3 regions of the Exiguobacterium sp. Leaf187 genome follow, and region 1 is predicted to be linked to each of the others. Evidence: riboswitches for the same ligand, from Rfam matches in the RefSeq annotation. Region 1 holds a riboswitch; each other region holds the start of a gene.
The links. A riboswitch is a leader RNA that binds a small molecule or an ion and turns the genes downstream of it on or off. The one in region 1 is predicted to bind S-adenosylmethionine.

Region 1 (3,281 bases):
TCAATCGATTGGTGCAAGGAATAGCGTAAGCATCCTTCCTCTTTTTGTGCGGCATGATAGACCGTTTCTAAAATCGGAAAGACTTGATCCGCGAGTCCTGCTTTGATTGTAAGTACAGCGTTGACGACGATTTCTCCCATGTTTCATTATCCCCTTTCGTGATTACCTGTATCTGTACCCATTTTCACGAAAAAACACACGTCAAAGGAGCTTGAAGATGCAAACTCAACTTTTTGAAGCACTCGAACAATTCGAACCGACGATGATCGCGTTACGGCGTGATTTCCATCGACATCCGGAACTCTCTTTTCAGGAAGTCCGCACACCAGAACGAATTGCAAACTTTTACGCGGAACGGGGCATCCCTCACGAAACAGCCGTCGGAGGTCGTGGTGTCGTTGCGACGATCGAAGGCAAACACCCTGGCCCAACGATTGCGGTCCGTGCAGATTTTGATGCTTTACCACTTCAAGAAGAGACAACACTTGCTTTCCGGTCAATCCATCCCGGTGTCATGCATGCTTGCGGACACGATGGGCATACGGCGATGGTGATGGCTCTTGCTGCTACGCTCTATCCGTTACGGGATCAATTGCAAGGAACGATTCGAATCATTCATCAGCATGGAGAAGAGGTCTTTCCTGGCGGAGCCATCCAAATGATCGAAGCCGGCGTTCTCGAAGGCGTCGATGCGATTTTCGCGACACATCTCGAAAATGATTTACCGGTTGGTACGATTGGGTTTCGGGAAGGACATACATTATGTGCGATCGACGAATTCGAAATCATCGTTCATGGTCAAGGTGGGCATGCCCAGGCACCGCACAAAACAAAAGATGCGCTCGTCGCTGGGGCACAACTCGTCTGTAACTTACAACACCTTGTCAGTCGACGGGTCGATCCGTTCGAACCCGCTGTTCTTGCAATCGGATCCTTCCACGCAGGAACGGCGCCGAACATCGTCACGGGTGAAGCACGCATCGTCGGGGAGATCCGGACGTTCAATGAAACCCTGCGGCATCAGCTCCGACAAGAAGTCGACCTTGTCGCCAAAACGACGTGTGCCGGCATCGGTGCTACTTATTCGATTGACTTCACGACGGGTTACCCGGCGCTTTGGAATCATCCGGACGAGACAAAACTCGTTCAGGAAGCTGCTTCTTTCTTACCGGAAGCATCTGTCCGGTCACTCACACCGATGATGGCGGCGGACGACTTTGCACATTATCTAACACACGTCCCGGGAAGTTACTTCTTTACCGGCTCCGGATATACGGACGGTCGCATCAATCATCCACAGCATCATCCACAGTACGAGATCAACGAACAAGCGTTATTGGTTGGTGCGAAAACACTCGGAGCGACGGTTTTACGTGCCTTGAAACCTAAGGATTGACTTTATTTCTATGTGAATGGTATCATCACAACAATGATAACGAATGACATCAACTTCATATACCCTTATCAAGAGTGGACCGAGAGATCTGGATCGATGACGTCCCAGCAACCTGCGTATAGCAAGGTGCTACGACCAGCAAAGCGAAAGCTTTGGTTGATAAAAAGCGGCGACTCCTTTTGCAACCAAGCGAAGGAGTCGTTTTCGTTTTTCTCGCTGTCAGACATACAATGGGAATTTCCCACGGAGAGGAAGAGACGGATGGAAAAAGCAACATTTGCAGGTGGATGTTTTTGGTGCATGGTGACACCATTTGAAGAATTACCAGGAATCGAGGGAATCGTATCAGGTTACATGGGCGGTCACGTCGACAATCCGACGTATGAGCAAGTCAAAACAGGAACGACGGGACATCTCGAAGTCGTCCAAATCACGTTTGATCCGAGCCTATTCCCGTACGAGCGTCTGCTCGAACTCTACTGGCCACAAACGGATCCGACGGATGCAGAAGGTCAATTCCAAGATCGTGGCACGCAGTACGCACCAGCGATTTTCTATCATACGGATGCGCAGCATGAAGCAGCAATCGCTTCCCGTGACGCCCTTGCTGCAAGCAATCGTTTTAAACAACCCATCGTGACGCGGATCGATGCCGCTTCTGAATTTTATCCGGCGGAAGAGTACCATCAAGACTTCCATAAGAAAAATCCAGAACACTATAAAAAAGATCGTGCTGCCTCTGGTCGCGATGCTTTCATCGAGCAGGAATGGAAAGATACGACGACGGTCTAATCACCTCGAACCACATACAGTAGCTGAGACTGATTTCAAACATCTCGTTCTTCCCCTACTTTCCAGTAGAAAGTGGAGGATGACCGAGATGTCACTGGAGTCAGTTTTTTTGTATGTAAACAAATGGTGTCTTCTTTACCAACACCCTCACATAAATTTGTAATCGTTTACAAATGAAGTCTTTTGTTTTACGGTTAATAAAAATTAACCGGTTAAAAAGGAGATTATTGCATGGAACAAAAAGCGATTCACATATTAGAGAGCTATGAACAGTTAAAAGTGATCAGTGATCCGTTACGAACAAAAATCCTCATGTTTCTCGTCGAAAAACCACATACGGTACATCAGTTAGCCCACTTGCTGACGTTATCCCGCGCAAAGATCCTCTATCATGTACGAGAACTTGAAAAGCATGACTTGATTCGCCTCGTCCGGACGGAAGAACAGGGCGGCAATCTATTGAAATACTATCAAGCGATTGCTCGAGGCTACATTCCTGCCGATCATCTACTGAACTTCGTCGAGACGAATGAAGCGACCCGGCAGTCGTATCTTGAGGTATTGGACCGAGCAAAGACACGCGTCCTCACCGCTCCAACTACTGCTTTTTCTCCTGTCTCTTCAAACGTTGAAGACTGGATGAGCTTATCGCTTCAAAAGGAACTGACGATGTCTGAAGCCAATTTTCGGCAATTTGCTACCAAATATCGTGCTCTATTGGACGAGTTCACACGGTCCCCTTCACTAGACGAAGAAGATAAAAAACACTTCTATATCATGACGACTGCCTTTGCAATTGATGAACCACTATTTGAGAATGACGACGTCTAAACCGGAGGTGCCATATGCTGCCTGTTGAAATGGATACGCAACAATCGCTGTTTAAAAATCGATCTTTTTTATTTTTATGGGGGTCCAGTATGTGCTCTGCCCTCTCCCTATCAACCTATTTATTTGTTGAACAATGGTATGTCATCCATACGCTAAACCAGGCGTCATATCTCGGATTCATCCTCATGGCCACCTTGTTACCCCGTATTTTTCTCATGTTATTCGGTGGCGTCCTATCCGATCGCTATAAACGTTCGACGAT
Region 2 (3,281 bases), on a different contig from region 1:
GCGTTTTGCGCCAAGGTGACCGTTTGTCGAATCAGCGCCTGTGCTTCCTCTGTCGTGATATGACGTTGCTTGAACCCTTCGATACTTGCTTGATAGCTTGAAGTGATGGCAACATCAGCACCTACTTCAAAGTAGTCACGATGGACGTGTTCGATTTGTTCCGGTGCTTCGATTAAGAGACGTGCTGACCAAAGCGGATCGTTCAGGTCGAATCCCTTCTGTTCAAGTTCGGTTGCAAGGGCACCATCTAAAATGAGAAAGGGAACTTCCTGTAATCGTTGATCAACTGGATTTTTGATTCGGGACATCTTCAACACTCCGTTTCTGAGAAGAATTCGTGAACGCATGTACGACATAACAGATCACGATGAATGGAATACCACAGTACAAGGCGATTCGTTGTGTCGGATCAAATCCGATACCAATCAGGGAAATCAAACAGACGACGAAAGCGGCGATTGGCACGAATGGAAAGAGTGGTGTGCGATAGACCAATTCGTCGACCGTATGCCCTTCGCGGAGAAATTGTTTCCGGAAGCGATACTGAGCAATGCTGATACTCATCCAAACGACGACGACAGCGAGACCGGAAATCGAGACGAGCGCGATATAGACACTCCCTGCTGCATAGATGCTAGACAGCAAGGCAAGTCCTCCGCCAAGCATGCTGAACAATACAGCTCGAAGTGGAACCCCACTTGGTGTCACTTGGGCGAAGAAGCGTGGAATCATACGTTCGTTCGCAAGCGACCAGAGCATCCGAGAGGCGGCGTAAAGTCCAGAGTTCGCTGCCGACAAAATCGCTGTCAAAATGACGAAGTTCATCACGTCTGCTGCGTAGGGAATTCCGATCCGTTCGAACACGGCGACGAACGGACTTTCGAGTACACCTTTCCCATCCGTTGGCAATAAGACGGCTAACACGATGATCGTACCGACGAAGAAGAGGACGAGTCGCAAGATCGTCGTCCGGATCGCAAGCGGAATCGTCCGTTTCGGATCGACTGCTTCACCCGCTGCGACACCGATCAGTTCCGTTCCCGAGTAAGCAAAATTCACGGCAAGCATCGTCATGAAGATGACGAAAGCACCATTTGGGAATAATCCACCTTCCGTTAAGGAAGAAAAGAATGGGGCTGGGCTACCATCTTGCAGTGGAATGAAGCCGACGATCGCTCCCGCACCAAGTAAAATGAACGCAATGATCGTCACGACCTTAATGGCGGAGAACCAAAACTCGACTTCAGCGAACACGCGAACCTTCAAGACGTTGATACCAAGGATCATCGCAGCGAATAAGGCACTGAACACCCAAACCGGAATCGATGGGAACCAACGTTGCATCAAAATGCCTGCTGCCGTGAATTCTGAACCAAGGGCGACCGTCCACGTCAGCCAGTAGAGCCAGGCTACTGTATAACCGGTGCCAGGTCCAATGTACTTCGTTGCGTACTTATGGAATGATCCGGTTTCCGGCATGTGCACGGCGAGTTCACCGAGACTTAACATGACTAAGTAAACGACAACGGCTCCGATCAAATACGATAAAATCGTTCCGACACGTCCTGCTTGTTCCAACGTATAACCTGTACTTAAAAATAATCCTGTTCCAATGACACCACCTAACGACAGCATGATCAGATGACGTGATTCCATCTTGCGTCGAAATGCTCCGCTCGTTTTCATGAATCCATTTCCTCCTCGTTCCACCTATTTCAAACAAAAAACGCATCCTCACGGATGCGTCGGTCGACAATTCGGAAATCTTATCGATCGGGTGCAGCACCCGCAGGAATTAGCACAGTATCTTTCGACCTGTTGCTGAGGTTTCATAGGGCCAGTCCCTCCACCTCTCTGGATAAGTATGTAATTGTTCCTAACCATATCAGAATGCAGATAATTCAGTCAACAGGCATTTCCCGATTTTTTTGATAGATCCATAAATTAGATTCAATCAGTTGAAGATGACGTGAAGAGCGTGTTTCGAGCAACGTACTAAAGAAATGTTTCACTTCGACGGGCTGACCCTTTTCCATGTCCCGTAACATTGACGATTTCATCGTGTCTTCCATTGCATGCATCTGCTTCAGCAAGACCGCTTCTACATCGTCATTAAAGACTGCGCCTTGTTCTTCCATCGCTTGCTTCGCTTCCTTCATGACGTCTTGAATCATCTGATGACCAATTGGGTCCTTGCGAATTGGACCGATGGCAGAGCGAAATAGTGTCGTCACGCCCGCAAATGTCGAAATGAAGAGGTACTTTTGCCACATGTCATCCATGATATGCATCGAGTACGCCATCGGTGCCTTCGCTTTCGCAAAACGTGTTGCAATCTCCTCTAAACGCGCTGTTGGTTTACCGGTTCGTGAACCAAACAATAGCCGATGCGACGGGCTTGTCTGTACAATACGCCCTTCTGCATCAAGCGTCGATTCAATGAAGCAAAGCCCGCCCAGTACTCGATCTCCTCCGAAGACTTCTGTTAACCGTCGTATATGCTGCATGCCGTTCAACAAAGGAATGATGTACGTCTCGCTCGAAACAAATGGCGCAAGATCCTGTAGGACATCATCCAAGTGATAGGCTTTCGTCGAAAGTAAGACGACATCAAATGTGTGATTCAGTCGCATGTCTCGTGTCACTAACTGAGGCGTGATCATAACATCACCATGAGGACTAGTGATCTGTAACCCTGTCTTTTGTAATTGTTCATAGCGCTTCGGACGAACAAGGAATGTCACCTGTTCCCCTTTCTCAGCAAGACGTCCCCCGAAATAACCTCCAACTGCTCCGGCACCTACGACTAAAACATGCATATGCATTACCTCCTTTTTAACTAATCGATTCGTTACTTACTCCTTCACCCTAACATATCGGAAACCATTTTCCTGATTCCTGCTTGAATCACTAAAATGTAAGTTAAGCGTTTGCATTTTAGAAAAAAACGTTTATACTAACTTGTATACAAGTATACTCACTTTAGAAATCAGGTGATTCCATGTCAGAACTGTTATACCCCTTGAAGTGGTTAGCAAAAGCTTCCGCTGGAGATCGTGTCGCACACGAGCTACGGATGCGCATCATTTCAGGAAAGATTGAAAGCGGTACCATTTTATCCGAAAACAAATTAGCCTCTGATTTTTCAGTCAGTCGCTCGCCCGTCCGTGATGCGTTAAAGGTCCTTGCATCCGAACAATTGATTCGTCTCGAACGAATGGGAGCGGTCGTCGTCGGTTTGTCTGAGCGCGACATTCAGGAAATCTATGATGTCCGGCTAC
Region 3 (3,281 bases), on a different contig from region 1:
GAGCAGACCATCGTCATTCCACCGCAAGTACCGGTCGAGCCAGTACGCAAGCAACGTTATGCCTATACGTTTCAGCGGGGGTTAAAAGGCGGTACTTTACTAGAATGGTCGGGCAGTCATATTTCTGAACGAGACGTCCGCGATTGGAATCTCGAGCACGGCATGGAAGTTCGGGTCCGTGTCGATCGTCAGGATGATCAAAAAAAGATATGCCGTATCGAAGCCGTCGTCTCGACGGAGCGAATGAGAGAGAATCCGGAACGTGTCGTGTTTGAACAAGCAATCGTCAAAGCACATGGAATCATTGAGGAAACGGTGAATGGTCCACTGCAAGATGAGTCGGGCAGATCGTTCTATTATGTTGTACCGGTAGAAGACATGCGCTATTTCCGACTAGAAGCAGGGCAACTTGTCGATCTCGTCATGTGGCGGGGGCGGAAGGATACATTAACGATTGCTTGGAAGCATCCGTTCACGTATGAAGAGCCGATCGTCAACGCATCATCCAACCGTCCGTCAGCGATAGAACAACAGGTAGTGAAGACGCCTGTGACAACAAAAAAGTCAAATCGGTATGCACGAAAAATGAAACGGCAACCAGTGCCGAAAGCTAAAAAAGCGCAGCGTCGCGTCCGTATGCCAAAAGAGCAAACGATTGAACCGATCGTAACAACAGCCGTACCGGGACAATTGATGGATTTCGTTGATAAGACACCGTTAGATTTCACGCGCTTCACAGGCATGCGTCTTGTTATCGTTGGAAACGAACAACAGACCGCTGTCTATCGTGAGTTCTTTGTGCCGACGGGGATCGAATTAATTCATCTAGCAGGGGACGCACAGTCCGCGAAAAAGATTGCTTGTCTCGCCAAAAAGACGGACGCGATCGTCGTCGTGACGAGCCGTGTCTCTCATGCAGCGAGTGCACATGTCATCGCTCAGGCGAAAAAGCATGGTATTCCATTCGCGATGGAACGCCTCGACGGTCGACGTTCGTTATATACAGCGTGTGAGCGGCAACTTGAGCGCGCTTGGTTGAAACAGAAACAAGAGGGGAAATTATTGAAAAATCAGTGAAACATTAGAAGTTATTAGCCGTAGAGTAAGGTGAGAACTTATTTTTCAAGGAGGACCTTACTCATGTCATCTCAATTAAAAAAAGCAGCGAAGGAGTCGCTCAGCGGTCGTTGGGGATTCGCAGTCCTAACAGTTATTCTGTTTAGTATCATTCAAGGTGTGCCTGGATTATTTGGATCAGATATAGATGAACCAGCTAATACGATGGATCTCGTCGTATCGTTGGTATCGATTTTATTGATCCCGGTCGGAGTCGGTTGGACTTGGATTGCGATGTCGATTGCTCGCGGAGAAGAAACGAAAGTGACGGATTTATTTGAACCATATGGTATGTTTTTCAAAGTGATTGGTCTAGCCATCGTACAACTCTTTTTTATCTTCTTATGGTTACTGCTATTAGTCGTACCGGGAATCATTAAATCATTTTCTTACATGCTAACGTTCTATATTTTGCGAGATGAACCATCGATTGGTATCTTAGAGGCCATTACACGCTCCCGAAAAATGATGGACGGGCATAAAATGGAAGCATTCCTTCTTCTACTGTCGTTTATTGGTTGGGCTCTTTTAGGAATCGTTACCCTCGGCCTAGCATTCTTGTGGATTACACCATATTTCAGTGTTACCTTTGCAAAATTCTATGATCGTGTTCGTGGTGAACAAACGCCAGAGCCAACATCAGATTTCGTCGCACCATATTAATACCGGATCCCGACACGATGTCGGGATTTTTTATGCTCGAAATAATTCCGATTGGAAAAGACGGTTTAATGGTTGCTTTAGTTCAGTGAATTTTGTACGATGAATGCAACACATCTTATCTAGAGAAGTCGAGGGACTGGCCCGAAGACACTTCAGCAACCCCGCCGTGGCGGAAGGTGCTACTTCCAGGAAGGGATACCTTCCGAAGATAAGAGCGGACAGGACAAGATACCGTCGCTCTTTTCGAACTTCGAAAAGAGCGTTTTTTTATGATAAGGGGGACGATGGAGTGGAGTATGGTTTTTGGTTACCGATTTTTGGGGGATGGTTACGTAACGTCGAGGATGAACAGATGCCACCGACCTTCGATTATGCGAAACAAGTCGCACAAACAGCAGAACGGATCGGCTTCTCGACGACGTTGATTGCGGAATTGAACTTGAATGATATCAAAGGCATCAAGGAACCGAGTCTTGAGGCATGGACGACGGCAGCAGCGATTGCTGCAACGACGGAACGCCTTGAGATCATGACAGCGGTTCGTCCCGGGTTCCATAATCCAGCGACGACAGCGAAGATGGCGGCAAACATCGATCAGTTGAGTGGTGGACGCTTTACGCTCAACGTCGTTTCAGCGTGGTGGGCAGAGGAAGCGAAACAATACAATGGTATCTTCACAGCACACGATGAACGCTATGCTCGGACGGAAGAGTTCGTCACGGTCATGAAGGGACTATGGGCAGATGCGTCACCGTATAGCTTCTCCGGTCATCACTACACGATCGAGCAAGCAGAACTCCATCCGAAGCCAGTCCAGCGTCCAGGGATCAAGCTCTACGCCGGTGGAGAGAGTGAAGCTGGAAAACGGACGATCGTCGAACACTGTGACGCTTATGTCATGCATGGGGGTACTGTTGAAGAAGTAGCCCATAAAATCAATGACATGAAAGTACGCCGGGAAACGACGGGACAAACGCCGCTTGAGAGCTTCGGTCTTGCTGCCTACATCATTTGTCGGGATACGGAAGAAGAAGCACTTCTTGAATGGCAACGCATCACGGACGTTAAGGAAGACAGCGCTGGTTATGCCGGTTATCAGGATTTCATCAGTAAATCGCAACTGGAGCAACAGGTCGAACGAAACGATTATTCCGTCTCGAACCGTGGTCTACGTCCGAATTTAATCGGAACACCAGAACAAATTGCTGAACGCATTCTGGCATTCGAAGCTGTTGGTGTCACGTTACTCTTATTACAATTCTCACCACAACTCGAAGAAATGGAACGCTTTGCCCGTGACGTAATGCCACTGGTCGAAGCGAAACGAAAGGTAGGTCAACAATCATGACAAAAATTCATATTCTCCACGAAAACCAAGAATGGACGGACCATCTCATCAAACGTCTCGAAGAACTCGAGTTACCGTATGAAGAGTGGCACTTGAATGAAGGGATTGTTCCGCTGGATGAACTGCCGCCAGAAGGCGTCTTTTACAGCCGCAT

Region 2: another riboswitch for S-adenosylmethionine. It lies ahead of ASF99_RS15000 (amino acid permease); the one in region 1 lies ahead of msrA (peptide-methionine (S)-S-oxide reductase MsrA).
Region 3: another riboswitch for S-adenosylmethionine. It lies ahead of ASF99_RS14860 (LLM class flavin-dependent oxidoreductase); the one in region 1 lies ahead of msrA (peptide-methionine (S)-S-oxide reductase MsrA).

Annotation. Positions count from the first base shown of each region.
Region 1 is NZ_LMPR01000014.1:65,360-68,640, reverse strand. It holds gene ASF99_RS16740 (putative quinol monooxygenase) at 1-140, opposite strand, end outside; gene ASF99_RS16735 (M20 metallopeptidase family protein) at 218-1,396, shown strand; SAM riboswitch class I at 1,459-1,562, shown strand; gene msrA (peptide-methionine (S)-S-oxide reductase MsrA) at 1,658-2,188, shown strand; gene ASF99_RS16725 (winged helix-turn-helix domain-containing protein) at 2,420-3,019, shown strand; gene ASF99_RS16720 (MFS transporter) at 3,034-3,281, shown strand, end outside.
Region 2 is NZ_LMPR01000011.1:188,618-191,898, forward strand. It holds gene mmuM (homocysteine S-methyltransferase) at 1-308, opposite strand, end outside; gene ASF99_RS15000 (amino acid permease) at 283-1,686, opposite strand; SAM riboswitch class I at 1,764-1,865, opposite strand; gene ASF99_RS15005 (ketopantoate reductase family protein) at 1,902-2,819, opposite strand; gene ASF99_RS15010 (GntR family transcriptional regulator) at 3,002-3,281, shown strand, end outside.
Region 3 is NZ_LMPR01000011.1:162,452-165,732, reverse strand. It holds gene ASF99_RS14870 (DUF2325 domain-containing protein) at 1-1,077, shown strand, start outside; gene ASF99_RS14865 (DUF975 family protein) at 1,141-1,779, shown strand; SAM riboswitch class I at 1,892-1,994, shown strand; gene ASF99_RS14860 (LLM class flavin-dependent oxidoreductase) at 2,069-3,127, shown strand; gene ASF99_RS14855 (ATP-grasp domain-containing protein) at 3,124-3,281, shown strand, end outside.